Regions from separate parts of the Streptomyces sp. NPDC003720 genome, predicted to be linked through region 2. Evidence: riboswitches for the same ligand, from Rfam matches in the RefSeq annotation. Region 2 holds a riboswitch; the other holds the start of a gene.
What was found. A riboswitch is a leader RNA that binds a small molecule or an ion and turns the genes downstream of it on or off. The one in region 2 is predicted to bind cyclic di-AMP.
Positions count from the first base shown of each region.

Region 1: linked by a shared signal. The riboswitch ahead of ACFYU0_RS00600 (C40 family peptidase) and the one ahead of ACFYU0_RS21995 (transglycosylase family protein) in region 2 are both predicted to bind cyclic di-AMP.

Region 1 covers NZ_JBIANZ010000001.1:108,814-121,637, forward strand. The annotation lists gene ACFYU0_RS00550 (ABC transporter permease) at 65-2,632, opposite strand; gene ACFYU0_RS00555 (ABC transporter ATP-binding protein) at 2,638-3,450, opposite strand; gene ACFYU0_RS00560 (class I SAM-dependent methyltransferase) at 3,631-4,323, opposite strand; gene bioD (dethiobiotin synthase) at 4,430-5,146, opposite strand; gene ACFYU0_RS00570 (adenosylmethionine--8-amino-7-oxononanoate transaminase) at 5,148-6,437, opposite strand; gene bioB (biotin synthase BioB) at 6,430-7,653, opposite strand; gene ACFYU0_RS00580 (8-amino-7-oxononanoate synthase) at 7,801-8,928, shown strand; gene ACFYU0_RS00585 (DUF397 domain-containing protein) at 9,024-9,248, opposite strand; gene ACFYU0_RS00590 (helix-turn-helix transcriptional regulator) at 9,258-10,118, opposite strand; gene ACFYU0_RS00595 (ATP-binding protein) at 10,330-10,788, shown strand; gene ACFYU0_RS00600 (C40 family peptidase) at 10,979-11,452, opposite strand; cyclic di-AMP (ydaO/yuaA leader) riboswitch at 11,456-11,679, opposite strand; gene ACFYU0_RS00605 (hypothetical protein) at 12,021-12,329, opposite strand; gene ACFYU0_RS00610 (ATP-dependent Clp protease proteolytic subunit) at 12,336-12,824, opposite strand, start outside.
Region 2 covers NZ_JBIANZ010000007.1:460,614-477,239, reverse strand. The annotation lists gene ACFYU0_RS22020 (NAD(P)/FAD-dependent oxidoreductase) at 1-1,149, opposite strand, end outside; gene ACFYU0_RS22015 (Ppx/GppA phosphatase family protein) at 1,633-2,589, opposite strand; gene ACFYU0_RS22010 (DUF501 domain-containing protein) at 2,586-3,125, opposite strand; gene ACFYU0_RS22005 (septum formation initiator family protein) at 3,226-3,702, opposite strand; gene eno (phosphopyruvate hydratase) at 3,825-5,132, opposite strand; gene ACFYU0_RS21995 (transglycosylase family protein) at 5,483-6,175, opposite strand; cyclic di-AMP (ydaO/yuaA leader) riboswitch at 6,180-6,352, opposite strand; gene ACFYU0_RS21990 (transglycosylase family protein) at 6,550-7,563, opposite strand; gene ACFYU0_RS21985 (cytochrome P450) at 7,712-9,001, opposite strand; gene ACFYU0_RS21980 (nucleoside triphosphate pyrophosphohydrolase) at 9,210-10,178, opposite strand; gene ACFYU0_RS21975 (SurA N-terminal domain-containing protein) at 10,266-10,913, opposite strand; gene ACFYU0_RS21970 (glycoside hydrolase domain-containing protein) at 11,112-11,939, opposite strand; gene ACFYU0_RS21965 (protein kinase) at 12,062-13,555, opposite strand; gene ACFYU0_RS21960 (hypothetical protein) at 13,594-14,211, opposite strand; gene ACFYU0_RS21955 (N-6 DNA methylase) at 14,359-16,482, opposite strand.

The DNA of each region.
Region 1 (12,824 bases), on a different contig from region 2:
CGCCCGCGGGGGGATGCCCGTCTCACACGACGAGCGAGCATCCAGCCGCCCCGCGAGGGCCGCCTCACTCGTGGGCGATCGCCGTGAGTACGTTCATGCGGGACGCCCGCAGTGCCGGCAGCAGGGCCGCCACGATGCCGACCACCGCCGCGCCGATCACGACCGCGACGACGGTGCCCCACGGGATGGCGAGCGCGGTCATGCCCTGCAGGGCCAGCACCCGCTGCATGCAGACGCCCCACACCAGTCCGAGCCCCAGTCCGAGGACCGCCCCGAACACCGCGATCACCACCGACTCCAGCCGGATCATCCGGCGCAGCTGCCGACGGCTCAGCCCGATGGCGCGCAGCAGCCCGATCTCCCGGGTGCGCTCCACCACGGACAGGGCGAGGGTGTTGACCACGCCCAGCACGGCGATGACGATCGCCAGTCCGAGGAGCGCGTACACGAGGTACAGCAGCACCGCGACCTGGTCGTGCACGAGCTTCTTGTAGTCGGCCTGGTCGCGCACCTGGACCTGCGGGAACGGCTTGAGCGAGCGTTCGAGGCCCGCGCGCAGCTCCCGGGTACCGGTGCCGGGAGCCGCGTTGACGTAGAGCGCGGAGTCCTGCCCGTCCGGCACGTACTCGCCGAGCGTCGCGAGGCCGAGGAGGACACCGCCCTGCGACCCGAAGGCCTGCGAGCCCTCCTGGTCGGTCAGGGCCCCCACGGTCAGCGGGGCACGGCGGCCGCCCTGGAACTCGACCGGGAGCACGGTGCCGATCCGCACCCGGTGGTCCCGGGCGAAGCCGGCGTCCATGGCGAGCCGCCCGGGCGCCAGCGCCGCGGCCGAGCCGCCCCGGGCGTAGGTGAGGTGGGCGACGTCGTCGAGCCGGGGGTCGTACCCGGTGACGGTGGTCTCGACGCGCCTGCCGTCGGGCAGCCGCAGGGCGATCGGGGCGATCCGCTGCCGCACCACGAGCCCGGCGCCCGGGGTGCCGGCCACGGCGTCCGTGACGTCCTTGGTGAACGCCCTGAACTCGGTGCCCTGCACGATGAAGTCGGCACCGAGCGTCCGGTCGATCTGCCGGTCGAACGACGCCGACATCGACGCGCTCGCCACGGACATGCCGCCGACCAGGGCCAGGCCCACCATCAGCGCGGCGGCGGTGGCGCCGGTGCGGCGCGGATTGCGGAGCGCGTTGCGCTGGCTCATCCGGCCGACGGGCCCGAACAGGGCGGGGAAGGCGCCGCCGAGGACCCGGATCACCGGCCGCACCAGCAGCGGCCCCGCGATCACGGTGGCGATCAGCGTCAGCACCACGCCGAGGCCCAGCAGCGAGGCCGCCGGGGCGGTCCGGGTGGCCGCCGCGCAGCCGGCCAGCGCGGCCGCCCCGGCCACCCCCACCACGGACCCGGTGACCGCCCGGATCCGCAACGGCCTGCCCGCACCGGCCACCTCGGCATCCGCCAGTGCCGCCATCGGGGAGACGGCCTCGGCCCGGCGCGCGGGCAGATACGCGGCGACGAAGGTGACGCCGACGCCGACCGCGTACGCGGCGACCGGGGTGCCCCAGCCGATGACCATCTCGGTGGCCTTCAGGTTCATCCCGAACGCGGCCATCAGCCGGATCAGACCGAACGCCAGGCCGATCCCGGCGGCCAGACCGAGCGTGGAGCCGGCGACGCCGAGCAGCACCGCCTCCGTCAGCACCGACCGCCGCACCTGCCGCCGGTCCGCGCCCAGCGCCCGCAGCAGGCCCAGTTCGCGGGTGCGCTGGGCGATCAGCATGGAGAACGTGTTGACGATTAGGAAGACGCCGACGAGCACGGCGATCCCGGCGAAGCCGAGCATCACGTACTTGACGACGTCGAGAAAGCCGCCGAGGTCGGCCGCGGCCGACTTGGCCTGCTCGTCGGCGGTCCGCAGGTCGTAGGTCCCGGTGCCGACCGCCGCGCCGACCCGGTGCTTCAGCTCCGTGTCGGTCACGCCCTGCACCGCGTCCACCGAGACGCCGGTGGCCCGGTCCGCGGAGCCGAGCAGCACCCGGCCGGCCACCGCCGGGTCCAGGAACACCCGGGCGGCGCCGGGGTTGGTGGTGGTGAACGTGACGATGCCGACGACCCGGACCCGGAACGAACCCGGCTGCGCCTGCACCGTCAGCGGGTCGCCGATCCGCACGTGCCTCTTGCCGGCGGTGTCCGCGTCGAGCAGCGCCTCGTCCGCGCCGTGCGGCGCGTGACCGGAGGTCAGCCGCACCGGGCTGCGGCGGGTTGCGTACCAGGAGCCGGCGACGGTCGGGGCGCCGGTGACCGGCCCCACGGACCGGTCGTGGCGGTCGACGACCACCACGTTCCGCACCGAGACGTCCGCGTACACGGCGGCGACCCCGGCCACCTTCGCGATCCGCTCCGTCAGGCCCGCCGGGACGGTCCGGACCACGCCGCCGGGCACCGGGGACCTCAGGTCCTCCTTCGGTTCCACGGTCACGTCGGCGGCGGTGGAGGCGAAGAGCCGGTCGAAGGTGCGGCCGACGGTGTCGGAGAAGATCAGACTGCCCGCGACGAACGCCACGGACAGCACGACGGCCAGCGCGGACAGCGCCAGCCGGCCCTTGTGGGCGAGGAAACCGCGCAGGGTCGCCCGGAGCACCGGGGTCAGCCCTCCTGCGCGGTGACGTCGTCGCCGAGCCGCCCGCGCACGACGTCGAACGCCTTCATGCGCTCCAGCACGGCGTCGGCCGTCGGACGCGCCATCTCGTCCACGATCCGCCCGTCGGCGAGGAAGAGCACCAGGTCGGAGTGGGCCGCGGCGCCCGGGTCGTGGGTGACCATGACGACCGTCTGCCCGAGATCGTCGACGGCGCTGCGCAGGAAGCCCAGCACCTCGAGCCCCGCCCGCGAGTCCAGGTTGCCCGTCGGCTCGTCGGCGAAGATCAGCTCGGGCTGGGAGGCCAGCGCCCGCGCGCACGCCACCCGCTGCTGCTGACCGCCCGAGAGCTGCGCCGGCCGGTGGGACAGCCGCCCGCGCAGCCCGAGGGTGTCGATGACCTGGTCGAGCCAGGCCTGATCGGGTCTGCGGCCCGCGATGTCCATCGGCAGCGTGATGTTCTCCGCCGCGGTCAGCGTCGGGATCAGGTTGAACGACTGGAACATGAAGCCGACCCGGTCCCGCCGCAGCCGGGTCAGCTCCCGGTCCTTCATGCCGGTGATCTCGGTGTCGCCGAGCCAGACCTGACCGGCGGACACGTCGTCCAGGCCCGCGAGACAGTGCATCAGCGTGGACTTCCCCGAGCCCGAAGGGCCCATCACGGCGGTGAACCGGCCGCGGGCGATGTCCACGTCCACCGAGTCCAGGGCGAGCACCGCTGTCTCGCCCGAGCCGTACGCCTTGGTCAGCCCTCGCGCGCGGGCCGCGATCCCGCCGTCCGGCGTCAGGCCCGGTGCGTGCTCCGCTGCAGGTGTGGTCAAGACCGCCTCCCGGTCGTCGACTCCCTCGTCCCGACCGAGCCTAGTGTGACCGGCTGCACAGCCGGTATCCCTCCCGGGGCCGACGACACGCACACCGTGTAGGGGACACGGTCCCCGGTACGGCCCAGCGGGCCCGCCGCCGCGTGTGCCGGCGTCCGGTGCCGGGGCCGCCCGCGGCGGTCAGCGCCCGGCCGGTTCCCCGGGCCGCCAGGCCGTGCCCAGCGAGCAGTACGAGGTGGGCAGCCGCGGTCCCCGCTCGGGCAGCAGGATCCGCCGCTGCGGACCCAGTTCGAACCCGGCGTCCCGCAGCCCGGCGACCGGGTCGCGGGCCAGGTGACAGCCGCCGCTCAGCGCGGGCCAGACGGTGCGGTCCAGGGTGCGCTGGGTCAGCACCATCATCCGGCCGCCGCCCCGGCCGTGCTCGAAGAACCGCACCTCGCCACCCGGCCTGAGCACCCGCCGCACCTCGCCCAGCGCCCGTGCCACGTCCCGCACGCTGCACAGCACCAGTGACAGCACGGCCGCGTCGAAGGCCTCGCTCTTCACCGGCAGCGCCTCCGCGACCCCGGGCACCACGTCGACCGGCACCTGGACGCGCAGGGCCGACTCCAGGGCCAGCTTCCGCAGCAGCGGCTCGGGTTCGATCGCGACGACCTCCGCGACCGCCCCGGGATAGTGCCCGAAGTTCAGCCCGTTCCCGGCGCCGATCTCGATCACCCGCCCGGACAGTCCGGCCAGCAGCCGCTCGCGGATCGCGGCCATCCCGAGCCGGGTCTCGGCGCCCACGCTGAGCCGGGCGTAGGAACGGGCGAAGAACGGGTGGTGGACGGGGCTCCGCGCCACCGTGCCGGAACCGGCCGACGACAACCGCATGGCAACCTCCCGGGCAGGGCCTACCGGGATTCTCCCCCGGGGAGCCCCGGCACACCCCGCCGCGTCCATGGTCATGAGCGGCCGGCGAGGCGTGCGGGGCCGTCCCTCAGGGCGCCTGCCGGATGCGGAACGCCTCCGCGTCCCACGTCCCGTCCAGCCGCCCGGCCAGCCAGCCCGGCGCGGCGGCCCGGAAGGCGGCCGGCGGGAGCGCGCCCGCACCGGCCGGCAGCGCACCGAGCAGCGGGGCGCCCGCCACCTCCGGCAGGTCCGCCACGTTGCAGCGGCAGGCCAGATCCGGCTCGTCGGGCCAGCTCCCGATCACGATCCCGGCGAGATCCAGCTCGCGGGCCCGCAGTTCACGTGCCGTCAGCTCCGTGGTGTTGAGCGTGCCGAGCCCGGCCGAGGCGACGACCAGCACCGGCGCGTCCAGCAGCCGGGCCGTGTCCGCCAGGGTCCCGCCCGCCGCGTCGAACCGGACGAGCAGCCCGCCCGCCCCCTCGACCAGCACCAGATCGTGCTCGGTGGCCAGCTTCGCCGCGGCCTCGGCCACCTCGTGCGGATGCACCGGCGCCATCCCCGCCCGGCGGGCCGCCGTACCCGGCGCCAACGGTTCGGGGAAACGGGCCAGTTCGCCGGCCGTGACCGGTCCGGCCAGCCGGGCCACCTCGTCCGCGTCGCCGCGCTCGTCCGGCCGGACACCCGTCTGCGCGGCCTTCAGCACCGCCACCGAACGCCCGGCGGCGAGCGCCGTGGCGGCGACGGCCGCGGTCGTGACGGTCTTGCCGACCTCCGTGCCCGTCCCCGTGATCACCAGTACCGGCATGTCATCCCTCCCGCGCCGCGGCGCACACCGCGCGCGCGATCCGTGCCACGTCCTCGTCCGAGGTGACGTACGGCGGCATCGTGTAGACCAGGTCGCGGAACGGGCGCAGCCACACGCCCTCCCGCACGGCGGCCCGGGTGGCCGCCGCCATGTCGACCTCGTGGTCGAGCTGCACCACGCCGATGGCGCCCAGGACGCGGACGTCCTTCACGCCGGGCAGCGCGGCGGCGGGCGCCAGGCCCGCCCGCAGGCCCGCCTCGATCCGCCGGACCTCCGACCGCCAGTCCTGCCCGAGCAGCAGGCCGATCGAGGCGCAGGCCACGGCCGCCGCCAGCGGGTTGCCCATGAAGGTCGGGCCGTGGGCGAGGACGGGCACCTCGCCCCGCGAGATGCCGTCGGCCACCCGCGCGGTGCACAGCGTGGCCGCCATGGTGAGATAGCCGCCGGTCAGCGCCTTCCCCACGCACATCACGTCCGGGGTGACACCCGCGTGCTCCGCCGCGAACAGCTCGCCCGTGCGCCCGAATCCGGTGGCGATCTCGTCGAACACCAGCAGCACGCCGTGCTCGTCGCAGGCCTCGCGCAGCACCCGCAGGTACGCGGGGGAGTGGAACCGCATCCCGCCGGCCCCCTGCACCACCGGTTCCACGATCACCGCGGCCAGTTCGTCGGCGTGCCGCCCGATCAGCTCCCGCAACCGCAGCGCATACGACTCCTCGTACTCGGCCGGCGGGGCGTCCGCGAACACCTGGCGCGGCAGCACACCGGCCCACAGGCCGTGCATCCCGCCGTCGGGGTCGCACACCGACATCGGGTTCCAGGTGTCCCCGTGGTAGCCGCCGCGCCAGGTCAGCAGCCGCTGCTTGGCCGGGCGGCCGAGCGAACGCCAGTACTGCAGGCACATCTTCACCGCGACCTCGACCGACACCGAGCCGGAGTCGGCGAGGAACACGTGCTCGAGTCCCTCTGGAGACATGTCGACAAGGAGCTTCGCGAGCCGGACGGCGGGCTCGTGCGTGAGCCCGCCGAACATGACGTGGCTCATCCGCCCGAGCTGCTCACGGGCCGCCTCGTTGAGGACGGGGTGGTTGTAGCCGTGGATCGCCGACCACCAGGAGGACATGCCGTCGACCAGCTCGCCCGAACCGTCGGCCGGGCGCAGCCGGACCCCGCTCGCCGACTCCACGACGAGCGGTTCGCCGCGCCCGGGCATCGGACCGTACGGATGCCACACGTGCCGGCGGTCCAGCTCCAGCAGCTCGGGCACGCTCAGGCCGGGCAGGTCAGGCATTGGGCGCGAGATCCGTTCCGGCGCCCCGGCGGCGCACGGCGACGAGATCGGTGCGCGCCTCGTTCGCCGCCGGCTCCGGCGCGGGCGCCGTACCGCAGACGCCACCGCCCTCGTGCGAGCCGCAGCCGGCCTCCGCGTGCGAGCCGCAGCCGGCCTCCGCCCGCGATCCGCACCCGGCGCCCTCGTGGGAGCCGCAGCCGCCCGCGGCCGCCGCCCGGTGCTCGGGCAGGGTCACCTGCTCGGCGCCCTCCACCTCGAACCCGGCGTCCGCGATCATCTCCAGGTCGGCCTTGCCCGCCTGGCCCTCGCTGGTCAGGTAGTCGCCCAGGAAAATGGAGTTGGCCAGGTTCAGGGCCAGGGGCTGCATGGTGCGCAGATGGACCTCGCGGCCGCCCGCGATGCGCACCTCGGCGTCCGGGCAGACGAAGCGGACCATGGCGAGGATGCGCAGACAGCGCTGCGGGGTGAGGTTCCACTCCTTGGCGAGCGGGGTTCCCTCGAACGGGATCAGGAAGTTCACCGGAACGGAGTCGGGGTCGAGCTCGCGCAGCGAGAACACGACGTCCACCAGGTCCTCGTCGCTCTCACCCATACCGGCGATCAGCCCGGAGCAGGCGGACAGCCCGGCCGCGTGCGCCTTGTTCACCGTGTCCACCCGGTCGGCGTACGTGTGGGTGGTGGTGATGTCCCCGTACGTGGCCTCGGAGGTGTTCAGGTTGTGGTTGTAGGCGTCCGCGCCCGCCTCGCGCAGCCGCTCGGCCTGGCCGTCGGAGAGCAGGCCGAGACAGGCGCACACCTCGACGTTCTCGTGCTGGTCCTTGATGGTCCGGATGGTCTCGGAGACCCGGTCCACGTCCCGGTCCGTGGGGCCGCGCCCGGACGCCACCAGGCAGACCCGCTTGGCGCCGCCCGCCAGGCCCGCGGCGGCGGCCTCGGAGGCCTCGCCGGGCTTGAGCCAGGTGTACTTGAGGATGCCGGCGGTGGAGCCGAGCCGCTGGGAGCAGTAGGAGCAGTCCTCGGGGCACAGGCCGGACTTGAGGTTGACCAGATAGTTGAGTTTCACGCGCCGGCCGAACCAGTGCCGGCGCACCTTGCCGGCCGCGGCCACCACATCGAGCAGGTCGTCGTCGGAGGTGGCGAGCACGGCGAGAGCCTCGTCGCGGGTCGGCGTCTCGCGCCGAAGCCCCTTGTCCACCAGCGTGTTCAGCAGGTCCATGAGGCACGATCCTGTCCTACGGGACCGCCTCGGGCCAAGGAGAGTTTGCACAACGGAGACGGTTCACCGTGTGGGTATTGCCACACCATGGGCGGGCGGCCGTACGGCTAGTGTCTGTCCGCTACCTACAAAAGCCTCGGAGGACCCATGGCGTTCGGCTGGATCGACGAGCAGGCCGAGGCGCGCCGCCGCGCCGGACTCGTACGGACCCTGCGCCCGCGTCCGGCCGACTCGCCGCTGCTGGACCTGGCGAGCAACGACTACCTGGGTCTCGCCCACCATCCGGAGGTCGCCGAGGGGGCCGCCGCGGCCGCCCGCGTCTGGGGCGGCGGGGCCACCGGGTCCCGGCTGGTCACCGGCACCACCGAGCTGCACACCGAGCTGGAGCGGGAACTGGCCGACTTCTGCGGCTTCGAGGCGGCCCTGGTGTTCTCCTCCGGCTACGCCGCCAACCTGGCCGCGGTCACCGCGCTGGGCCCGCACGGGTCCCTGATCGTGTCCGACGCGGGCAACCACGCCTCGCTCATCGACGGCTGCCGGCTCGCCCGGGGCGCCACCCAGGTGGTCGGGCACGCCGATCCGCAGGCCGCGCGCAAGGCGCTCGGCACGCATCCCGGTCCGGCGATCGCCGTCTCCGACACGGTGTTCTCCGTCGACGGCGACGCGGCGCCGCTGGCCGCACTGGCCGAGGCGTGCCGCGAGCACGGCGCCGGGCTGGTCCTTGACGACGCGCACGGGCTCGGCGTGCTGGGCGACGGCGGCCGGGGCGCCCCGTACGCGGCCGGACTGGCGGGCGCCGACGACGTGGTCGTCACCGCCACGCTGTCGAAGTCGCTGGGCAGCCAGGGCGGTGTGGTCCTCGGCCCGGCCCGGGTCATCGCCCATCTGGTCAACGCGGCCCGCACCTTCATCTTCGACACGGGTCTGGCCCCCGCCGCCGTGGGCGCCGCGCTCGCGGCGCTGCGGCTGCTGCGGCGCGAGCCGGCGCGGGCGGAGCGGGCCCGCGCGGTCGCCGCCGAACTGCACGCACGGCTGACCGCCGCGGGTCTGGAGGCGGTGCGACCGGACGCCGCGGTGGTCTCCGTGCGGGCTCCGTCCCCGGAGCAGGCCGTGCGCTGGGCGGCCGACTGCCGTACGGCAGGCCTGGCCGTGGGCTGCTTCCGTCCTCCTTCCGTGCCCGACGGCATCTCACGGCTGCGGCTGACCGCCCGCGCGGACCTGTCCGGGGCCGAGATCGAACGCGCTGTACGTGTGATTCGCGAGGCGCGACCATGAGTCGGCGTGACACGGCCGCACATCTGGCGAAAGTGATCGGATCTGATCAGTAGGGGTCGGTCCGCCGGCCGGTTCTCAGGCCGGGTCCGGCCCGGTCACCGGAGCGCGGCCACGAAGCCCGCCCAGCTCCCGGGGGAGAAGAGCAGCGCGGGTCCCGCGGGGGCCTTGGAGTCGCGCACGGCGAGCAGTCCGGCGCACGGGCCGGAGTGCGGCCGGGCCGTCTCCACGCAGTTGTTCGCTCCGGTGCTGTAGCTGCTGCGCAGCCACCGCACGTCGTGCAGATCGGTACTGGCTGGGACGTTCCGAGGCAGAGCTGTCATGGTGCCTCCTTACGCGCCGTCACCTATCCCGGCGATGTAGTCCAACGATTCCTCGGGTGAAAGGGCGTGGAACTGAAGGGTGTCGAAGGCCTCGGCATAGGCCATGAGGTCTTCTTTCCGTTCCAGGTAGAGGCTACTCGTCAACTGGTCGAGAACAACTACGTCCAGATCAGAAGTGCTCGGAAATGAGAAGATAACGAAAGGCCCGGTGAGGCCGACATGCGCCCCCGCCGCGAACGGCAGTACCTGGAGCCGTACTTGGGGCAGCCGAGCGGCCTCCACCAGCCGTTCCAGTTGCCGCGCCATCACCTCGGGACCGCCCACCTCGCGCCGCAGCACCGCCTCGTCCAGCACCGCGGTCAGCTCCAGCGGCGGCTCGGACCGGAGCACGTCCTGCCTCGCCAGCCGCACCTCCACCAGCGCGTCCAGCCGCTCCTCGTCGACGCCCTCCACCGCCGCGCGGGTCACCGCGCGAGCGTATTCGGGCGTCTGCAGAAGGCCGGGAACCACCGTGGTCTCCAGGGTGCGCATCCCGCTCGCCTGCGACTCCAGGCTGATGAAGTCGCGGTAGGTGGGCGGCAGGACGCCCCGGTAGGCGTGCCACCAGCGGTTGCGGCCGCCCGCGTCCTCCGTGCCCGTCAGCATCAGCAGCATGTCGCGCAGTTGCCGGTCCCGCACCTCGTAGGCGTCGAGGAGTAACCGCACGTCGGCCGGTCTCACCCCGCTGGCGCCGGTCTCGATGCGGCTCACCTTCGACTGGTGCCAGCCCACCAGGAGGGCCGCCTCGCCACTGGTGAGCCCGGCCCCGGTGCGCAGCGCGCGCAGTTCGGCGCCCAGTTTGCGGCGGCGCACCGCGGGACCGTTCTGCATGGGAACTCCTTACTCCTTCCGGGCCGCCCGGATACGGTTGCGCGTCGCAGAGTTCACCGCTTCGGGCGACAGATATATGCATATCTTGGTGGATCGCTCCCCTGACCGGCCCGGTGGTGGCAGTCTGACGGCGAAGCACCAGTCCGGGACCGTACTCGAACCATCCGCTCCTCGTCGGACCGCGGTCCCGTGGGAAAGGGACGACGTCGCCATGGCAGACCACCTGGAAGCATCCGTCACTCTGCCGAGCGATCCCGCCTCGGTCTCCGCGGCCCGTTCCTACGTACTGAGCACCCTCGCGGAGTGGGGCCTGCCGTCGGACACCGAAGTGGCCGACACCGTGCGCCTCATCGTCTCCGAACTCGCCACCAACGCCGTGCAGCACACCTTCGGCCAGTCACCCACCTTCACGGTCGACATCGCGCTCGACCGTGACGAACGCCTGCGCATCGGCGTCACGGACAGTCATCCGCGCTTCCCCAAAAGACTGCCCGCCGCCGTCCAGCAGGACAACGGGCGGGGCATGGTCATCATCCGCTGGCTCACCGCCGAGTGCGGTGGCAGGCTCCGCGTCCGGCCCACCCGCGAGGGCGGCAAGACGGTGTCGATCGAACTGCCGTGGACCCACCAGGGGGAGCGGCTCACCGCGGCCGGACAGCAGGAACCCTGAGGAGCCTCCCTGAAAGCCGGCGAACCGGGGCCCGGTGCGCGGCCCCGGGGCCGTCCCGCGGTGCCGCACGGGCCCCGGACGCGGCTGCGCCGCCCCGGGGCCGCCCGCGTGCTTCAGGCGGACGCCGGGACGGCGCCGACGGTCAGGGGGAGCGGCCCCGCTGCTGGAGCCGTTCCGGGGCTGGGCGGGGTCAGCTGACCCGGCCGTACCAGACGCTGCGGGTCCAGATCTTCTCGAGCCGGACCACGGCCCCTGTCTTCGGGGCGTGCCAGATCTTGCCCTTCCCGGCGTAGATGCCGACGTGGTAAACGCTGGAACCGGAGTGGAAGAAGACCAGGTCGCCGGCCCGGCGGTGGCCGGCGGAGATATGGCGGGTCCTGTTGTACTGCTGGGCCGCCGTGCGCGGCAGCTTCTTGCCCGCCTTCTTGAACGAGTAGAGCGTCAGACCCGAGCAGTCGAACCGGCGCGGACCGGTTGCCCCGTACTGGTAAGGCGAGCCCTTCTTGGAGGCGGCGATGTGCAGGGCCTTCGTCGCCAGAGTGGCGGCCGAGGCCTCGTTGGCCAGGCCGGGCACTGCGATGGAGCCGCCCACCGCGGCAAGCGTAAGAGCCGAGGCCGTGCCGGCCCGGGCCATCATCGACGGGACACGATTCAGCGCAGTCATGCGCAACCCTTCGTCAGCCGCCTGTGAAGGATGACCTGTCGGATTCGGGCTGGCGAAGTGGCCCGGCCGCGTTGCCGCGGCTTCACCCCAAGGGCTGCTCGGCACGACCGTCCGTCTGCGACGAACGTCCGTCCCGGCGACCCGTCTTGCCTGGGTCCTCCACTCCTGCCGATCCACTCCTGTCGACCGGTCATCCGGGCGGCGGCAGGACTCGGCGTCCGCACGGATCGCCCCGCCGCGGTGGCGGGGGCTTGTCGTCAGACAGGGATCTTCACTCACAGGTGTCCGAAAATCCCAACGGAACCGGGGATTTGTGGCGTTACTCACCACTCACCCGTTCGGGTGGACACTGCTCTGTTCGAGTCGTCGTCAACTCCCGCGCGTAGCCCCGGACCTGGGACGAAGCACCTCCGGGCAGGTCCCCGAGCGGCCGATCGCGCAAGTCGGAGGGTCAGAAAAAAAGCCCGGAGATACTCCGGCCGGGGGTACGTCGTTCGGGCCGTTTCAACTCGACGCCGGGCGGACCGTCGACGACCGGGTCCACCCGGCGCGGGAACCGGCGTCCGGGTCAGCCCACGCCATCGGGCGGGAGCACGACGCGCGCGGTACGGCGCTCGCCGTCGAGCACCCTCAGCGCCCGTGCCAGCGTGTCCCCGTGCAGCTCCGTCTCGCCCCGCCGGTGCATCAGGGCGAGCGCGTCGCGCAGCTCGGCGGCCTTGCGCACCAGGGCCTGCGCCGCGCGCAGCCCGCTGTAGGTGTCTCCCGGTCGCGCCGGGTTGATCCGGCCGAGCAGGTCGGCCGCCTCCAGGTAACGGTCGATCAGCTCACCCTCGGCCCTGGTCAGCGCGGGCAGCGGCGGCAGCTCGGGCGGCAGCACGGCGGGTCACCTCGCCCGCTCCGCGCCGGGACCGGCCTTGCGGCTCGGCACGACGCCGTCCACCAGGCCGTACGCCAGCGCGCCCGGCGCGTCCAGCACCAGGTCGCGCTCCAGGTCCCGGCCGACCTGCTCCGGCGTGCGCCCGGTGTGCCGGACCAGCAGTTCCTCCAGCAGCGCCCGTGCCCGGGTCAGTTCCCCGGCCTGGATGAGGAGGTCGCTCGGCTGCCCGTGGGCCGGCTCGGCCAGCGCGGGCTGCTCCAGCACCACCCGCGCCCCCGGCAGGATGAAGCGCTTGCCCGGGGCGCCGGCCGCGAGCAGGACCGCGGCGACCGAGGCGGCCTGGCCCAGGCAGTAGGTCTCCACGTCGCAGTGGACGTAGCGCATCGTGTCGTAGACGGCGGTCATGGCGCCGAACGAGCCGCCCGGGCAGTTGAGGTACAGCGTGATGTCCCGGTCCGGCGCCGCGTGTTCGAGATGCATGAACTGGGTGATCAC
Region 2 (16,626 bases):
GATCTTCATCTTGCCCATGACGATCATCGCCACGCCCTTGTGCAGACCGAGACCGGCCACCGCACCCTTGTTGGCGTGCTCGTACTCCTTCTGCGGGAAGCCCCGCATACCGGAGATCACGTTGTCGCCGAGGGCACGGGCCTGGCGCAGCGCGTGCTGGGCGTTCGGCGGGCACCAGGCGTTCTCGTTGCCCGCCTTGCGGCCGACGAGGTCGGGCACCTGGGCGTTGTCGCCGGCGGCCCAGATGTAGTCGGTGCCCTTGACCTGGAGCGTGGGCTCGCAGTCGACGTGGCCGCGCGGGCCGAGGGGCAGGCCGAAGCGGGCGAGGGCCGGGTTCGGCTTGACGCCGGCGGTCCAGACGATCGTGTTGGAGTCGACCTCGAGGCCGTTCTTCAGCACGACGTGGCCGTCCACGCAGGAGTCCATGGAGGTGGAGAGGTAGATCTCCACACCGCGGCTCTCCAGGTGCTCCTTGCCGTACTGGCCGAGCTTGGGGCCGACCTCGGGGAGGATCTTGTCGGCGGCGTCGACGAGGACGAACCGCATGTCCTCGCGGGAGACGTTCTTGTAGTACTTGGCCGCGTCCCGGGCCATGTCCTCGACCTCGCCGATGGTCTCCGCACCCGCGAAGCCGCCGCCGATGAAGACGAAGGTGAGCGCCTTGCGGCGGATCTCCTCGTCGGTCGTGGAGTCGGCCTTGTCCAGCTGCTCCAGCACGTGGTTGCGCAGGCCGATGGACTCCTCGATGCCCTTCATGCCGATGCCCTGCTCGGCGAGGCCGGGGATCGGGAAGGTGCGGGAGACCGCGCCCATCGCGATGACCAGGTAGTCGAAGGGCAGCTCGTACGCCTCGCCCACGAGGGGGGCGATCGTGGCGACCTTGCGGTCCTGGTCGATGGTGGTGACCCGGCCGGTGAGGACCTCCGCCTTCGGCAGGACGCGTCGCAGAGGGACGACGACGTGCCGAGGGGAGATGCTGCCGGCGGCGGCTTCGGGGAGGAAGGGCTGGTAGGTCATGTACGACCGGGGGTCGACGACCGTGACGGTCGCCTCGCCGTAGCGCATCTTCTTGAGGATGCGCCGAGCTGCGTACAGGCCTACGTACCCACCGCCTACTACGAGGATCCTGGGACGCTCCGTGGTGCTCATGGCATCGAGTATCCACCCGGCTCAGGGGGGTTGCTCGTGCGCCCCTTCACAAGCTCTTGCATGCCCTGTGCTAAACTCCGCGGCCCGCGTGACGCAGGTCATGCCGCGGAACCGGAACCGCTGGGCGGTCTGCCCCGTTGTCAAGGCCGCGTGAGCTGCCTCTCTGTCGATTCGGGTCGCTCGTGAGGAGTCGGAAACAGCCTCCGGGCGTCGCCCTCGGGCCCTTCGTGCGACCACCGCCTGAACATGTTCAAACGGCGGAAGAACCCCCGGAAGGGCCAACCGGCCCCTTTTCCCGGCCGTCCGGGACGGAATTCCTTGTGAAGAAGTTCACGAACTTTCCCGACGGGATGTCGCCGAGGGCGCCGAACGGCTCGCTCACACGTTATCCGAGCTGCTCAACAGAGGCTACTCATCAGTAGCATCCGACCGGAAAGCGCCCCCGGAGACGGGGTGTTGGCGCAGGACGCCGACGGTCTCCCGTTACGGCGCCGCGCTCCGGGCCGCGCTGAAGGCGATGCCGTCGAGGATGTCGTGCTCGCTGACGACCACCTCCTCGGCGCCGGTCCGCTCCATGATCGCGAGCAGCACGAGGGCGCCCGCGCCGATCACGTCGACCCGGCCCGGGTGCATGGAGGGGATCCGCGCGCGCTCGGCGTGCGTGGAGTGCAGCAGCTCCCGGGTGATCTCGCGGACGCGCTCCCGGCTGACGCGGGAGTGGTGGATGCGCGCGGAGTCGTACTCGGGCAGCTCCTGGGCGATGGCCGACACGGTGGTGACCGAGCCGGCGAGGCCGACCAGGGTGCGCGCCTCGCGCAGCGGGACCGTCCGCTCGGCGAGGTCGAGGGCGGCCTCGACGTCCGCCCGTATGGCGGCGATCCGCTCCTCGGTCGGCGGATCGACGACCTCGCCCTCGTGCACCAGGTGCCGTTCGGTCATCCGCACGCAGCCGACGTCCACGGACCGCGCGGCCCGTACGTGGTCGTCGCCGACGACGAACTCGGTGGAGCCGCCGCCGATGTCCACGACGAGATAGGGGCGGGGCAGGTCGTCGCGGCCCCGGAGCTCGTTGGTCGCGCCGGTGAAGGAGAACTCGGCCTCCTGGTCGCCTGTGATGACCTCGGGTTCGACACCGAGGATGTCCACGACGCCGCGCACGAAGTCGTCCCGGTTCTCGGCGTCCCGGGAGGCGGAGGTGGCCACGAAGCGGATCCGCTCCGCGCCGTGCTCCTTGATGACCTCGGCGTACTCGCGGCAGGCCGCGAAGGTCCGCTCCAGCGCCTCGGGGGCGAGCCGGCCGGTGCGGTCGACGCCCTGGCCGAGCCGCACGATGGTCATCCGCCGGTCCAGCTCGACGAGCTCACCGGTCGCCGGATCGGCGTCGGCGACCAGCAGGCGGATGGAGTTCGTGCCGCAGTCGACGGCGGCCACGCGGGTCACTTCCCGTCCTCCCCGGCCGGCTCGCACGGCGTCACGCACGGTCCCTTGCTCCACCACTCGGGGAGCATCGCGATCGCCTCGTCGCCGAGCGGGTTCACGCCCGGTCCGGCGGCCAGCGAGTGGGCCACCAGCACGTGCAGGCACTTCACCCGGTCCGGCATGCCGCCGGCGCTCGGGAAGCCCGCCAGCACCTCGATCTCGTCGCGGCGCCGGATGTAGTCCTCGTGGGCGGCGCGGTACGCGGCGGCCAGCTCCGGGTCGGTCCCGAGCCGCTCGGTCATCTCCTTCATGACGCCGTCCGCCTCCAGCGTGCCGATCGCCGAGTTGGCGCGCGGGCACGTCAGGTAGTACGTCGTCGGGAAGGGCGTGCCGTCGGGCAGCCGGGGCGCCGTCTCCACGACGTCCGGCTGTCCGCAGGGGCAGCGGTGCGCGATGGCCCGCAGACCGCGCGGCGGGCGGCCCAGCTGCTGCTTGAAGGCCTCGACGTCCGCGTCGGTGGGCTCGGTGCGCGGAGTGGGCGGCGGAGGCGTTTCCATGACTGCTTTCAGGGTGGCTTTCTGTCGGTGGCCGGCCCGCGGGCCGGTTACTGGTGGCGGCCGGCTCCCGGCCTGGGTCCGGTCACTGGCCGGGGTCCGGTCACTGGTCGGAGGCGTCGGCCTTGTCGACCCCGTCCCAGACGTTCGCGTACCAGGGCCGGTGGGCGGCCCCGAGGTCGGCGCGGGACTGCTTCGCCGCGCCCGGGTCGACGACCACGTAGCCGGTCTCCCCCGGCATCACGTAGTGCAGCCGGCGCCGGATCTGCTGCTCGGCGTAGGCGTCGTCCTGCCAGCGCGCCTTGAGGTCACGCAGCTGTTCGACGCGCTGCCGGGCCTCCCCCCGCTCCCGCTGGAGGTCGGAGATCTCGGCGCGCTGGGAGACGTACTGCCGCATCGGGTAGGCGAGGGCGACGATCAGCGAGCACAGCACCAGCGCCAGCAGGGCCGCGCGGCCGGTGAGCCGGGAGCGGCGGGCCTGCCGTTTGGTCTGGGAGCGGTAGACCCTGGCCGCTGTCTGCTCGCCGAGGGCGCGCAGCCTGGTGGCGGTGGAGAAACGGTCCCGGTCCTTGACGGCCATCTGGCTCTCCGCCTCCCCTTCCACGTGCGTACGTCCCCGCACACGGTACGGGACCGGGTACGGGGACGTACGTACGACTGGCTGATACCCGGGCCGTCCCGTTCGGATCGGCCCGGCCGGGGTCAGCCCTTGGAGACCCCGGTGTGGCCGCGGAAGCGCGGGAAGGCGCTGCGGCCGGCGTACACCGCGGCGTCGTCGAGGATCTCCTCGATGCGCAGCAGCTGGTTGTACTTGGCGACGCGCTCGGAGCGGGCCGGGGCGCCGGTCTTGATCTGGCCGCAGTTGGTGGCGACGGCCAGGTCGGCGATGGTGACGTCCTCGGTCTCGCCGGAGCGGTGGGACATCATGCACTTGAAGCCGTTGCGCTGGGCCAGCTCGACGGCGTCCAGGGTCTCGGTGAGCGAGCCGATCTGGTTCACCTTGACCAGAAGGGCGTTGGCGGCGCCCTCGTCGATGCCGCGGGCGAGGCGCTCGGGGTTGGTGACGAACAGGTCGTCGCCGACGAGCTGGACCTTGTCGCCGAGCTTGTCGGTGATGATCTTCCAGCCGGCCCAGTCGTCCTCGAACAGCGGGTCCTCGATGGAGACGAGCGGGTAGGCCGCGACGAGCTCCTCGTAGTACTCCGTCATCTCGGCGGCGGAGCGCTCCTTGCCCTCGAAGAGGTACTTGCCGTCCTTGTAGAACTCGGAGGCGGCGACGTCGAGCGCGAGGGCGATCTGCTCGCCGGGCGCGTAGCCGGCTTCCTTGACGGCCTCGAGGATGAGGTCGAGGGCCTCGCGGTTGGAGCCGAGGTTCGGGGCGAAGCCGCCCTCGTCGCCGAGGCCGGTGGACAGGCCCTTGCTCTTCAGGACCTTCTTCAGGGTGTGGTAGACCTCGGTGCCCCAGCGCAGGGCCTCGGAGAAGGACTCCGCGCCGATCGGCGCGATCATGAACTCCTGGATGTCCACGTTGGAGTCGGCGTGCGAGCCGCCGTTCAGGATGTTCATCATCGGCACCGGCAGCAGGTGCGCGTTCGGGCCGCCCAGGTAGCGGAACAGCGGCAGGTCGCTGGCCTCGGAGGCGGCGTGCGCGACGGCGAGGGAGACGCCCAGGATTGCGTTGGCGCCGAGCGAGCCCTTGTTGTCGGTGGCGTCGAGGTCGAACATGGCCTGGTCGATCAGGCGCTGCTCGGTGGCGTCGTAGCCGACCAGCTCCGGGCCGATCTGCTCGATGACGGCGAGGACGGCCTTCTCGACGCCCTTGCCCTGGTAGCGGTTGGGGTCGCCGTCACGGAGCTCGATGGCCTCGAAGGCACCGGTGGAGGCACCGGACGGAACGGCGGCACGACCCGTGCTGCCGTCGTCGAGGCCGACCTCGACCTCGACCGTGGGGTTGCCTCGGGAGTCCAGGATTTCCCGGGCTACGACGACGTCGATGGACGGCACGAGCATCTCCTTCTTGGATGTGACGCTGGAAGTGCGGGGCGGGGTGCCTTGCGGCTCTGCCTTGCGACTAGAGCCTAACCGTCCAAGGGGCGTCGGCCACCGACCGACCGTCCCGTGGACAGGGAGACGGTACCCATTGTTCCCGCCCGGAACAAAGGGGTTCGGCCAAGGTCCCGCCGACGAGGCGGGGAAGAGCCGGCGAAGAGCCGGGAAAAACACAGCCCCGCCCCGGTGCGTACGGGGGAACACGCACCGGGGCGGGGAGCCCGTGGGGGACGGGGGGAATGGCCCTCACGAGGCCTTCGGCTTGGGGGACGGCCTGGTGAGGGCACTGTGGTTCCGGTCGGAGCCAGGTGTCACTTCAGGTGAAGCTGCTGGCCCGGGTAGATGAGGTCGGCGTTCTCGACGATGTCCTTGTTCAGCTTGTAGAGCTTCTGCCAGCCGCCGTCGACCTTCTGCTTCTCGGCGATGGTGCCGAGGGTGTCGCCCTTGACCACCTTGTACTCGCCGTCGCCCTTCTTGACCTTCTTGCCGGTCGGGGTGGTGACGGTCTTCTTCGCGCTCGCGGCCGGACGCTCGCTGGAGCGGGAGGCGGCCTGCTGGTCGGTGGAGCGGGTGGCGGTGCTGCCCGAGGAGGTGTTCCCGGAGGAGGTGCTCGGGGCGGAGCCGTTGTTGGGGGTGCTCGACAGGCCCTTGCCGCACACCGGCCAGGCGCCCTTGCCCTGGGCGGCGAGGACCTTCTCGGCGACGGCTATCTGCTGGGCCTTGGAGGCCTGGTTGGCCTGGCCGGCGTACTGCGTACCGCCGTAGGCGGCCCAGGTGGAGGCGGAGAACTGCAGACCGCCGTAGTAGCCGTTGCCGGTGTTGATGGACCAGTTGCCGCCGGACTCGCACTGGGCGACCGCGTCCCACTCGGAGGTGGTGGCGGCGGAGGCGTTGCCGGCCGCCATGAGCGGGGCGGCGACGGCGGCGCCGGTGACACCGGCGAGCGCGATGGCACGGGTGGCCTTGGACGGACGACGGTGCTTGCCCTTGCTGGAGAACAGCATGGATGGATCCCCTCACCGACGCCTGCGAGGTGAGCTGTCGGGTTCGGGCCGAATGAGTTGCCCGGCCGCGGGCCCGCTTTCACGGGCCGCGGCTCCACCCCTAGCCGGTTCCAGCGCGTGCGCTGGTTCCGGCACTTACCTTGGGTCCCCCGCTCCTGCCTACGGCGCATTACGCGACGACTGTTCCCGGGCGGCCACTGGCAGGATTCGGCGTTGCGGCAGCCGGGGCTCGTGGTGACGAGCGGTCACGACCGTAGACACGCGATCGAGGGAATTTCAAAGACGATCAGGGCTTCTGAGACTCATCCCACACTTTCACCGAAAGGGACATCGGTGATCAATCCGGGCGTCAACTACCGCTGCTTTTGGCCCGTTTAGCTACCGACTTCGAGGGTCTGACCGGCGGAGATGTGGTTCGGGTCGGCGCCGATGGCCTTCTTGTTCAGGGCGTACAGCTCATGCCATCCGCCGTCCACGTCAAGGGAGTCGGCGATGGAGGCGAGGGTGTCGCCTTCGTGGACCGTGTAGGCGTCCGCCCCGCGGGAGGCGTGCTTGCCGGACACGGTGGCGTTCTGACCGTTTGTCACGCTTTCGTCCGCACTGTCGCCGCGGTGACGTCCGCCACTGCCGAGCGCTCCGGTGTCGACGAGGCTCCAAGAACCGCCGGTCTGCCATGAATTGTCCGAGTCCTCCACGACAGGATCCGGAGTCGCGGACTCGCTCCCCTCCGACTCCTCGGCGCGAGGCGAGGCGGACTTGTCGGACTTGGGAGCTTCCGCACCCTTGTCCGTAGCCTTGGAGTCGGCGCCCTTGCCCGTGTCCGAGGACGGCTTGCCGGCCGAGTCCGAGGAGGAGTCGGACGACGGTGAGGAATCGGGCAGACCGGACGAGTCGGAATCGTCCGTGGAACCGGACGACGGGTCCGTGGAGCCGGAGGCGTCGCCGGACTGGTCGTGCCCCGAGTCGGACTTGCCCGGGCCCCCGACGCCCGTGTCGACGTCCAGGGAGCCGGAGTCCGAGGTCAGACCGGAGAGCAGGGCGCAGGTCGTCCAAGGCGTGGTGCCCTTGTCGGCGAGGATCTTCTCGGCGACGGCGATCTGCTGCGAACGGCTGGCCAGGTCGGCGGTGGCGGCGTACTTCGTGCCGCCGTACGCGGCCCAGTCGTCCTGGGAGATCTGCAGCCCGCCGTAGTACCCGTTGCCCGTGTCGGCGCTCCAGGAGCCGCCGCTCTCGCACTCGGCGACCTTGTCCCAGGTGGTGCCGTCGGCCGCGTTGGCGCTCGCGGCGCCGAGGAGCGGGATGGCGATGGCGGAGCCGGTCACTCCGGCCGCGACGAGAAGTGCCGGAGCCTGACGGGGGCGACGGTGACGACCGTTCCCGGAGAGCATGCGGAAGCCTTTCGTGCGACAGCGGGACCGGCGCGGCCGATGGTGCTGGGGCCGCGCTGATGGGTGAACGTATAGGCATACGATCACTTGTCACAAGTTCATGCCGCACAGATCACGTGAAGATCACAGAGTTGAACGCCCGTCATGTTTACGGTTGTACGGCCTGTTCCGCGGCCGGGGTGAACTCCACGGGCAGGGTGCGCAGCCCGCGCATGATGAGCCCGCCGCGCCAGCGCAGTTCGGCCGGATCGGCCGCCAGCCGCAGGTCGGGGAGGCGGGTGAGGAGCGTGGCGAGCGCGGTCCGGCCCTCCAGCCGGGCGAGCGGGGCGCCGAGGCAGTAGTGGATGCCGTGGCCGTAGCCGAGGTGCTGGTTGTCCGCGCGGGCGAGGTCGAGGACGTCGGGGTCGGCGAACCGCTCCGGGTCACGGTCGGCCGCCGCGAGGACGACGAGCACCGGGTCGCCGGCCGCGATGTCCTGCCCGCCGAGGGTGAGCGGCCGGGTGGCGAACCGCCAGGTGGCCAGCTCGACCGGGCCGTCGTAGCGGAGCAGTTCCTCGACACCGGTCTCCAGCAGGCCCTGTTCGCCGCGGGCGAGGGAGTCCTGCAGCCGGTGGCGCTGCTCAGGGTGGGTGAGCAGCGCGTAGGTGCCGTTGCCGATGAGGTTGACGGTCGTCTCGAAGCCCGCGAACAGGAGGATGAAGGCCATCGCGGCGGCCTCGTTCTCGGTGAGGTGCTCGCCGTGGTCGGAGGCGCGGATGAGACCGGAGATCAGGTCCTCGCCCGGGGTGGGCTCGGCCGGCAGCGCCGCACGCTTGCGGTGGATGAGCTCGGCGAGGTAGCCGCGCATCTTCTTCACGGACCGGGCGACCCCGCCCCGCGGTCCCCCGCCGTGCCGGATCATCATCCCGGCCCAGTCGCGGAAGTCGTCCTGGTCCTCGCGCGGGACCCCGAGCAGGTCACAGATGGCGTAGATGGGCAGCGGGAAGGCGAAGTCGTGGATGAGGTCGGCGGAGCCCGTCCTCGCGAACCGGTCGATGAGGTCGTCGGTCAGCTCCTGCACCCGGGGCGCGAACTCGGCGACCCTGCGGGGCGTGAACGCCTTGCTGACCAGTCTGCGCAGCCTGGTGTGGTCCGGCGGGTCGATGTTCAGCAGGTGCGTCATCAGCTCGGCCTTGCGCTCGCCCGGGATACCGGTCTTGCCCTTGGCGTGCGCGGGCTCGTCGTGGTGCGCGGGGTTCTTGCTCAGCCGCTGGTCGGCGAGGGCCTGCCGGGCGTCGCCGTACCGGGTGACCAGCCAGGCCTCGACCCCGCTGGGCAGCCGCGTCCGGCGCACCGGCTGGTGCTCGCGCAGCCAGGCGTAGGCGGGGTAGGGGTCGGCGGCGAACTCCCAGGTGAACAGTTCCGGGGCGGTGCTGGGCGGGGCGGGCTGGTCGGTCACTCCTCGACGGTATCGGTCGCGGACGCCGGCCCCGCCCCGGCCGGCGTGAACCGCCCCGGCCGGCATGACCGCCCCGGCCGCCGTGACTGACCCGGCCGGCGTGAACCGCCGCGGCCCGTTTCCGCCGCGGCCGCCGCGGTCGTCCGCGCGCGCCTCGGGCCGGCGAGGCCGGACTGAGACGCCGTCACCGGGACGCTCGCGGCGGCTGTCAGCCCTCGGCCGCCCGTATCGCGTCCCGGTACACCCGCGCCGCCGCCCGCAGGGCCGCCTCCGGGTCGACGCCGTCGGCCTCCGCGCGGACCGCGAGGGCCAGCAGTTCGTAGCCGATGCCCTCGCCCTCGGGCAGCGGCACCTCCAGGCCCGCCGTGCGGGTGCGGGAGGCGAGCTTGGCGGCGAGGGCGAGGCCGGGCTGGCCGAGCGGGACGCCCTCGGTGACCGAGGTGCGCCGCTTCTCCTCGGCCTTGGTGCGCAGCCAGTGCTCCTTGACGTCCTCCGGGGTCTCGGCCGTCTCGTCGCCGAAGACGTGCGGGTGGCGGTGGATCAGCTTGGCGACGATGCCGCCGGCCACGTCGTCGACGGAGAACGGCGCCTCCGGGTCCTCCTCGGCGATGCGGGAGTGGAAGACGACCTGGAGCAGGACGTCGCCCAGTTCCTCGCGCAGCTCCTCCCGGTCGCCGGCCTCGATCGCCTCGACCAGTTCGTACGCCTCCTCGATGCCGTACTTCGCCAGACCCAGGTGGGTCTGCCGGGACGACCAGGGGCATTCGGCACGGATGCGGTCCATGACCTGGACGAGGTCGAGGAGGCGGGCGCCGGGCAGGTCGTAGGAGGCCGGCAGCAGCTCCAGCTCGGGCATCCGGACCCGTCCGGAACCGGCGAGGCGGGCGAGGCTGTCGGTGAGGGCGGGCTCGCCCTCGCCCGTGGCCACGACCACCACCGTCCGCCCGCCCGCGCAGGCGTCGACCAGCTCCTGCGCGGTGGGCGACGCCTCCGTCACGGCTGTCCCGGCCTCCCGCAGATAGGGGAGCTGCGGGTGGGCGCCGTCCGCGCACAGCACGGCGTCGGCGGCGCGCAGCGCCTGCCAGGCGGGCCAGGACAGCAGGCCGGGCGCGACGCGGTGGCTGGTGGTGAGCAGGACGATGCGGCCGGGGGCGGCTTCGGGGCTGGTTGCGTTCACCATCCGAACGTAACCCACGGCGACGAGGGACGGGATCGGTTGTCCACAGGGCCGGAGGCGACGTGTGATCGTATGACCGACCGCCCGCTATGCCGGCTGCTGCGCCCCGGTCGCCGTGACCTCCCGCACCCAGGGCGTCTTGGCGTCCACGCGGCCGCTCTTCTGCACGTCCCAGGCGCCGTAGCGCGGGTTGAGGTCGACGTGGAGTTCCTGGGAGGCCCGGGACAGGGCCTTCCAGAAGGCGGGCTGCGTGGTGTCCGTGCCGAGCTTCTGGGCGAGCTTCTGCGCCTCGAGCTGGAGCCGGAGGTTGTCGTCCAGGCGGCCGGGCGCGATGCCGTACTTCTGCAGCCAGGCCGTCTGCAGGCCCTTGGCGCCGCCCGCCTGCTGCTCCAGGCCGGCCCGCATCCGCAGGACCTCCTTGCGGGTGACGGAGATGCCCTCGTCCCGCGCGGCACGGTGCAGCACCTGGTCCAGGACCATGTTGTGCAGGGTGTCGCGGGTCAGGCTGCCGGTGGAGGCGAGGACCTGCTGGTACTGGGTGTCGTCCTGCACCACGGCCCGCTGCGCCCGGCGTACCTCGTTGACCCGGCCCTCGAGCTGGGCGACGGTGATCCGCTCCCCTCCCACCACCGCGGCGGCGCCCGGGTGCGCCTCGCCTCCGCAGGCGGTGAGTGCGGGTGCCGCGGCGGCGATCGCGGCGGAGAGGAGGAGCGCGGTGCGACGGCGGCGGTGCAAGGAGACCTCCAGGGGGAGATTGCAATGACACTGCGGCGCGCCAGCGCCTCCGCCAGGGGTGGTGGTCGGGCGACGGGCGGGCGCACAAAGTCTTGCGGTGATCGATGTTAGGCAGTGGGGGGCCTGTGGCCAACCCATTCGACCAACGATTCGCACGCGCTTCGGGCACCGCCGCGCCTCCTCCCGCCGGAGGACGGGTCAGCCCGTGATGGCCACCGGCGCGTCCCACGCGTCACGGTCGACGGTGAGGGTGACCCCGCCGTGCGACTCCTTGCTGTTGACCATGTACTGGTGGGCGCGGCTGTGGTCGGTGAACCGGGTCGAACCCCACGGCCAGTCCGACGTCGTGGTGTTCTTCTTGTCCCACAGCGCGTACCAGAGGTTGCCCGGCAGGTCGGTCCTGTCGCTCGCGGTGGCCACGGCCTTGGCGCTGGAGCTGGTGAAGCCGTAGTAGCCGGCGCGGTACGTCTTGACGCGCAGTTCCTTGTCGAAGGCGCGGACGTAGGTGAGCACGGCGTCGTTGCACGACTTGTTGGTGACGTCGTACGGCTCCATGTCCAGGTAGATCGCGCTGCCGGCCTTCATGCCGAGCGCGGCGGCCTTGGCCACGGCGTCCTTGGCGTCGCTCGTGCCGAGGGAGGCGGCGGTGGACGCGGAGAGCTTCTCCGGGTTGGAGCCGGTCTGGCAGGGCGGCTGGGCGCCGACGTAGATCGGGACGAGCTTCCAGCCGAGGCCGCTGACGTACGTCACCCAGGAGGCCGTCAGGTTGGGCTGGGCGCAGCCGCGGTTCCTGCCGCCCACGTAGACGGCGGCCGCGCCGTAGAAGCCGGTGTGCCAGGCCTTCATCGTCGCCTTGGGGGGCGCGGTGCAGGTGTCGAAGGCGCGGCCGGTGAAGGTCTTCTGCGCGGGCCAGGAGGTGGCGGCCATCGAGGTCTGCGCGGCGATGCCCCCGCCCGCGACGACGGCCGCGCCCGCCACGGCCCACGTGATGTACCTGCGCCTCTTGGACTGCCGATGACCTGCCATGGAACCCCACCCCTGCTCGAACGTGCGTGGCGAAAACGAACCGCAACCTATCCCGGCCGGTCACACGTTCGGGAAACCCAACCTCTTGTAAGGGACAAGAATCTCCCGGGCGACGGCAAAGACTAGCCGCGCACCTGCCCCAGCCATTGCAGGGTCCGGCGGATCTCCACGGCCAGCGGGTCGCCGGGGCCGCGGAAGCGCTCGACGTCCACCAGCAGCCGCGCCAGCGTGTCGTGGGCGGCCGGCCGGTCGCCGAGGGCGAGCAGCAGGTGGCCGATGCGGCGGCGCACGTCGTGGGCGAGCTGCGGATCGCCGGAGACGTACTGGTTCTCGTAGTACGGCAGCAGCGCGCGGTACTCGGCGAGTGCCGCCGCCGGCTCCCCGAGCTGTTCGAGGCACTGGGCCGCCTCGTAGCGGAAGCGCAGGGACTGCGGGTCGGCCTGGCCGGCCTCGGCGGCGCGCTCGTCGGCGAGGCGGCGCAGTTCGGGCAGCGCGCGCCGGTACTGGCCGTCGTCCAGGAGGGTGGCCGCGTACTGCTTGCGCAGGGTGCGCACCACCGGGGAGCGCTCGCCGTGCTGTTCGGCCGCGGCGGGCAGGATCGCGCCGAGGATGTCCACGGCCTGGGTGATGCGGCCCTCCCCGAGCAGGCGCTTGACCTCGTCCACGGCGGCGGCGACGTCGGGCTTCCCGGCGACGGGCGGCGCGGGCGCGACGGGAGCGGGCTGCGGCGCGGGCGTGCGCGCGCGGTCCGGCCAGGGAGCGTGCGGCCGCAGGAAGGGGCGCGTCGGATCCAGCGGCGCCCCGGTGGGCATGCCGCGCGCGGGCAGCAGCAGCGCCAGGTGCTCGTACACCTCCTGCGCCGAGTCCGGCCGGTGCTGCGGGTCCTTGGCGAGCAGGCGCAGGACGAGCGACTCCAGCGCCTCGGGGACCTCGGGGCGGATGCGGCGCACCGGCACCGGCGGCTCGTACAGGTGCCGGTGCAGCACGCCGAGCGCGGTGGAGCCGGCGAACGGCACGTCGCCGCTGAGCAGTTCGTGCATCAGCACGCCGAGCGCGTACAGGTCGGTGTACGGGCCGACCGCGCCGCCCATGGCCTGTTCGGGCGCCATGTAGGCGGGCGAGCCGATCGGGGAGCCGGTGTGGGTGAGGCGGGTGGTGTCGGTGTCCATCACGGAGGCCACACCCAGGTCGAGGACGGTGATGGTGCCGTCCTGCTTCACCATGACGTTGCGCGGCTTGAGGTCGCGGTGCACGATCGGCACCGCGTGCACCGCGCTCAGCACGGCGCAGAGCTGCGCGGCCACCGCCACCGCCCACTGCCACGGGTACGGGTCGTGCTCGGCGAGATGGTCGGAGAGGTCGGCGCCGTCGACGTACTGCATGACGAGGAAAAGCTCCTCGCCCTCGCTGCCCGCGTCGTGCACCGTGACCAGACCCGGGTGGTCGACCTGCGCGGTCACCCGGCACTCGCGCACGAAACGGCGGCGCAGTTCGTCCGCCTCCTGTCCGGCCACCTTGTCCGGGCGCAGCAGTTTCACCGCGACCCGCCGGTCCAGCCGCTGGTCGTACGCCGTCCACACCTGGCCCATGCCGCCCTGGCCGATGAGCGTGGACAGTTCGTAGCGGCCGGCGACGACACGTCCCGCCGCCACGCTCACCGTCCGCCCTCGTGGCCGGCGTCCCGTATGCCGTCGCCGTCGTGCTTGCGCAGGTAGTCGCTCAGCTCGTCCAGCTCGGCGCGCACCTGGTCGATCCGGGCGGGCGCCGGGCGCTGCGGCGGCGGGGCGACCGGCGGGGGCTGCGGCACGGGCGTGTGGTGCGCCGGGGGCGTCGCGGGTACGGGGGTCTGCCGCATGGTCGTCGCGGGGAAGGGCGTCGCAGGCCCCGGGTAGCCGTAGCCCGACACCGTTCCGCTCGCGTACGTCTGACGCAGCCGCTGGTAGTGGCGGATCTCCGCGACCAGGTAGTACACGGTGATGACCACCAGGCCGCCGAGCAGCAGCGTCATGCCCACGTAGCCGCCGGGGGTGTGGACCTCGTCGCCGGGTTCGCTGCCCACCAGGACGATGGCGAGGATGTCGGCCGCCAGCCCGGCCACGAACAGGCCCCAGTCCAGCGACCTGCGGGTGACGGCGGCCAGCCGCAGCAGCATCGCCCAGGCCAGGAAACCGGCGCTGAGGACGCCGAACGCCACCAGCAGCACCCGCACGAGGACCAGCCACGCGTTGTGCGGCGGCTGCTTCACCGGCTGTGCGTAGCCGTGGCCTTGCATGGCTGCTCCTGATGCCTGAAATGGGCGTGCCTGTCCGCCCGGTGTGCTCCGCCGGGCTGACACCACTCGTGCGATGGTCGCTTCGAGCATATGGCCCGGCACGGACAAGCGGTCCGGGTTGTACCGAACCGTTGTCCGGCAGCACCGTCAATCCGGCGCGACGGTGCCGTCCGTGAGCCCGTCGTACATCCCGCGCACCAGCTGGTCGCCGAGCCGGCTCGCGTGCCGCACGGCCCGCTCGAACTCGTCCAGGGCGCGGAACCGCGCGCCGTAGCGCCGCTGTTCGTCGAACGGGAGCCGGGGCAGCTGGAGCCGGCGCACGTCCAGACGGGTGGCCGTGGAGGCATAGCTGCTGGCCTGGCGGTGGTTGGCGGTGCCGCGCAGGAAGCCGGCGAGGAACCACGGGTCCAGCGCGGCCGGATCGGGCCGCAGCAGCACCAGGTTGCGGCCCAGGGCGGCGCCGCGCGTCGCCTCGTCGATCACGCGCGCCACCGAGCCGCCGCCGAGCACCGGCACGACGACGTCGCCCGGTTCCGTGAGCACGGCCTCCTCGTCGCTCTCCGGCAGCGTCCCGGAGGGCGCCGTGCCGGCGAGCACGTCGTGGTCGGTGAGGACGGGCACGCGCGCGCGGCCGCCGTTCCCGCCGGTGCGCAGGACCAGCGTGCCGCCGCGCGCGAGTTCGCCGACGGTGGTGAGCGGCCAGCGCGCGGGGGGCGCCGGGTCCACGGGGGGCGGGGTGAGGTCGGCGGTCAGCCGCAGCGTCTCACCGAGGCGCTCGCGCACCGCCGTGAGCTGCTCCGCGCCGTCGGCGGCCGCCGCGGGCGGCAGATGGCGGGCGGGGGCCAGGTCGACGTCGTCGTCGAGGAGTTCGATGACCGGGACGGACCGGGCCAGTCCCGGGAGCTCCGTCAGCCGGCCGGCGCGTTCGAAGGCGCGCCAAGCGTCGAGCACGGCCTCCCGCACCGCCTGCCAGTCGGGGCCGCCACGCGCCGCACCAGCGAACCGGCCGGTGTCGGCGAGCAGCACCTCGGGCGCCGCGGGCGTCCGGTCGGGCCGGCGCAGCACCCACACGTGGAGCGGGATGTTGTAGGGCGGCGCCGCCCCGACCGGCAGCGCGACGACGGCGCGCAGCGCGCCCCGGCGCAGCAGGTCGGCGCGGATCCGGCGCCCGGAGCGGCGTGAGGCGGCGGCCGGCGGCATGAGCAGTACGGCGGTGCCGCCGTCGGCGAGGCGGGCCAGCGCGTGCTGCACCCAGGCCAGCTCGGACTCGGTGCGCGCCGGGAAGCCGTACTCCCAGCGGGCGTCGTAGGCGAGTTCGTCGTGGCCCCAGTTGCGCTCGTTGAACGGCGGGTGGCACAGCACGGCGTCGGCGCGCAGCTCCGGGTGGGCGTCGGCGCGCAGGGTGTCGCCGACGGCGGCGTGCACGCCGGCGCGGGACTGCAGCCTCAGGCGCAGAGCGGTGAGCGCGGCGAGGTCGGGGGCGCCGTCCTGGGCGTACAGCTCCTGGCCGGGGCGGGTCTCCACGGCGCGCAGCAGGGCGCCGGTGCCGCAGGCCGGGTCGAGGACGGTGCGGGCGGGGCCGGCGAGGTCGGCCATCAGCCGGGCGAGTTCGGCCGGGGTGAGCGTGTACTGGCGCGGGTTGGCGTCCAGATGGCGGCCCAGCAGGAACTCGAAGGTCTGCCGCGCTCCGGCCTCGGCGGCAAGTTCGGCGGCGCCGCGAAGGAGCGGGGCGGAAGGGAGGAGCTGGGGGCCGGACGGGGTGCGCAGCGCGGGGGTGTGAGCGGCGGCCGTGTTGTGAGCGGCGGACCCGGGGTGTGCGGCGGACGGAGTGTCTGCGGCGGACGCGGTGTGAGCGGAGCCGCCGGTGTTCACGGGGAGCGTTGTGTTCACACCCAGGACCTGCTCCAGCGCGCCCGGCAGCATCGCGGCCAGACGCTCGTCGGAACCGGCACTCACGTCCAGCCAGACGGTGGGCCGCTCATGGATGAGCAGCAGTACGCAGCCCGCGTGCACCAGCGCGGTGACCGGGCCGTCGGGATGGCCGGCGAGCTGCTGCCAGACGCGTTCGCGCAGCGGGACCTCGGCGAGTTTTCCCTGCTCACGCAGCCATGCCTCCACCTCGGCGAGCGCGAAGGACGGGCTGGTCTCGGTGCCGCCGACCGGCTTGGGGAAGTCGGCGTGCCGGCGGCGCCAGTTGCTGACGGCGGCACGGCCCACTCCGGCGAGCCGCGCGATACCGGCGGCGGTCACCTCTGTCGCGTTGTCCTGCACCGGTCCCGCTCCCCTCGTCCCGTTGTGCGCCGAGCATACCGGCGTACACAAGACCCGTGCATTCACGAACGTGTACGCACCCCTAACTGTGAATCGTGTTGACTCGGTTCACAGACTCTGGTCTTATTGACCCAGCGAACGAGC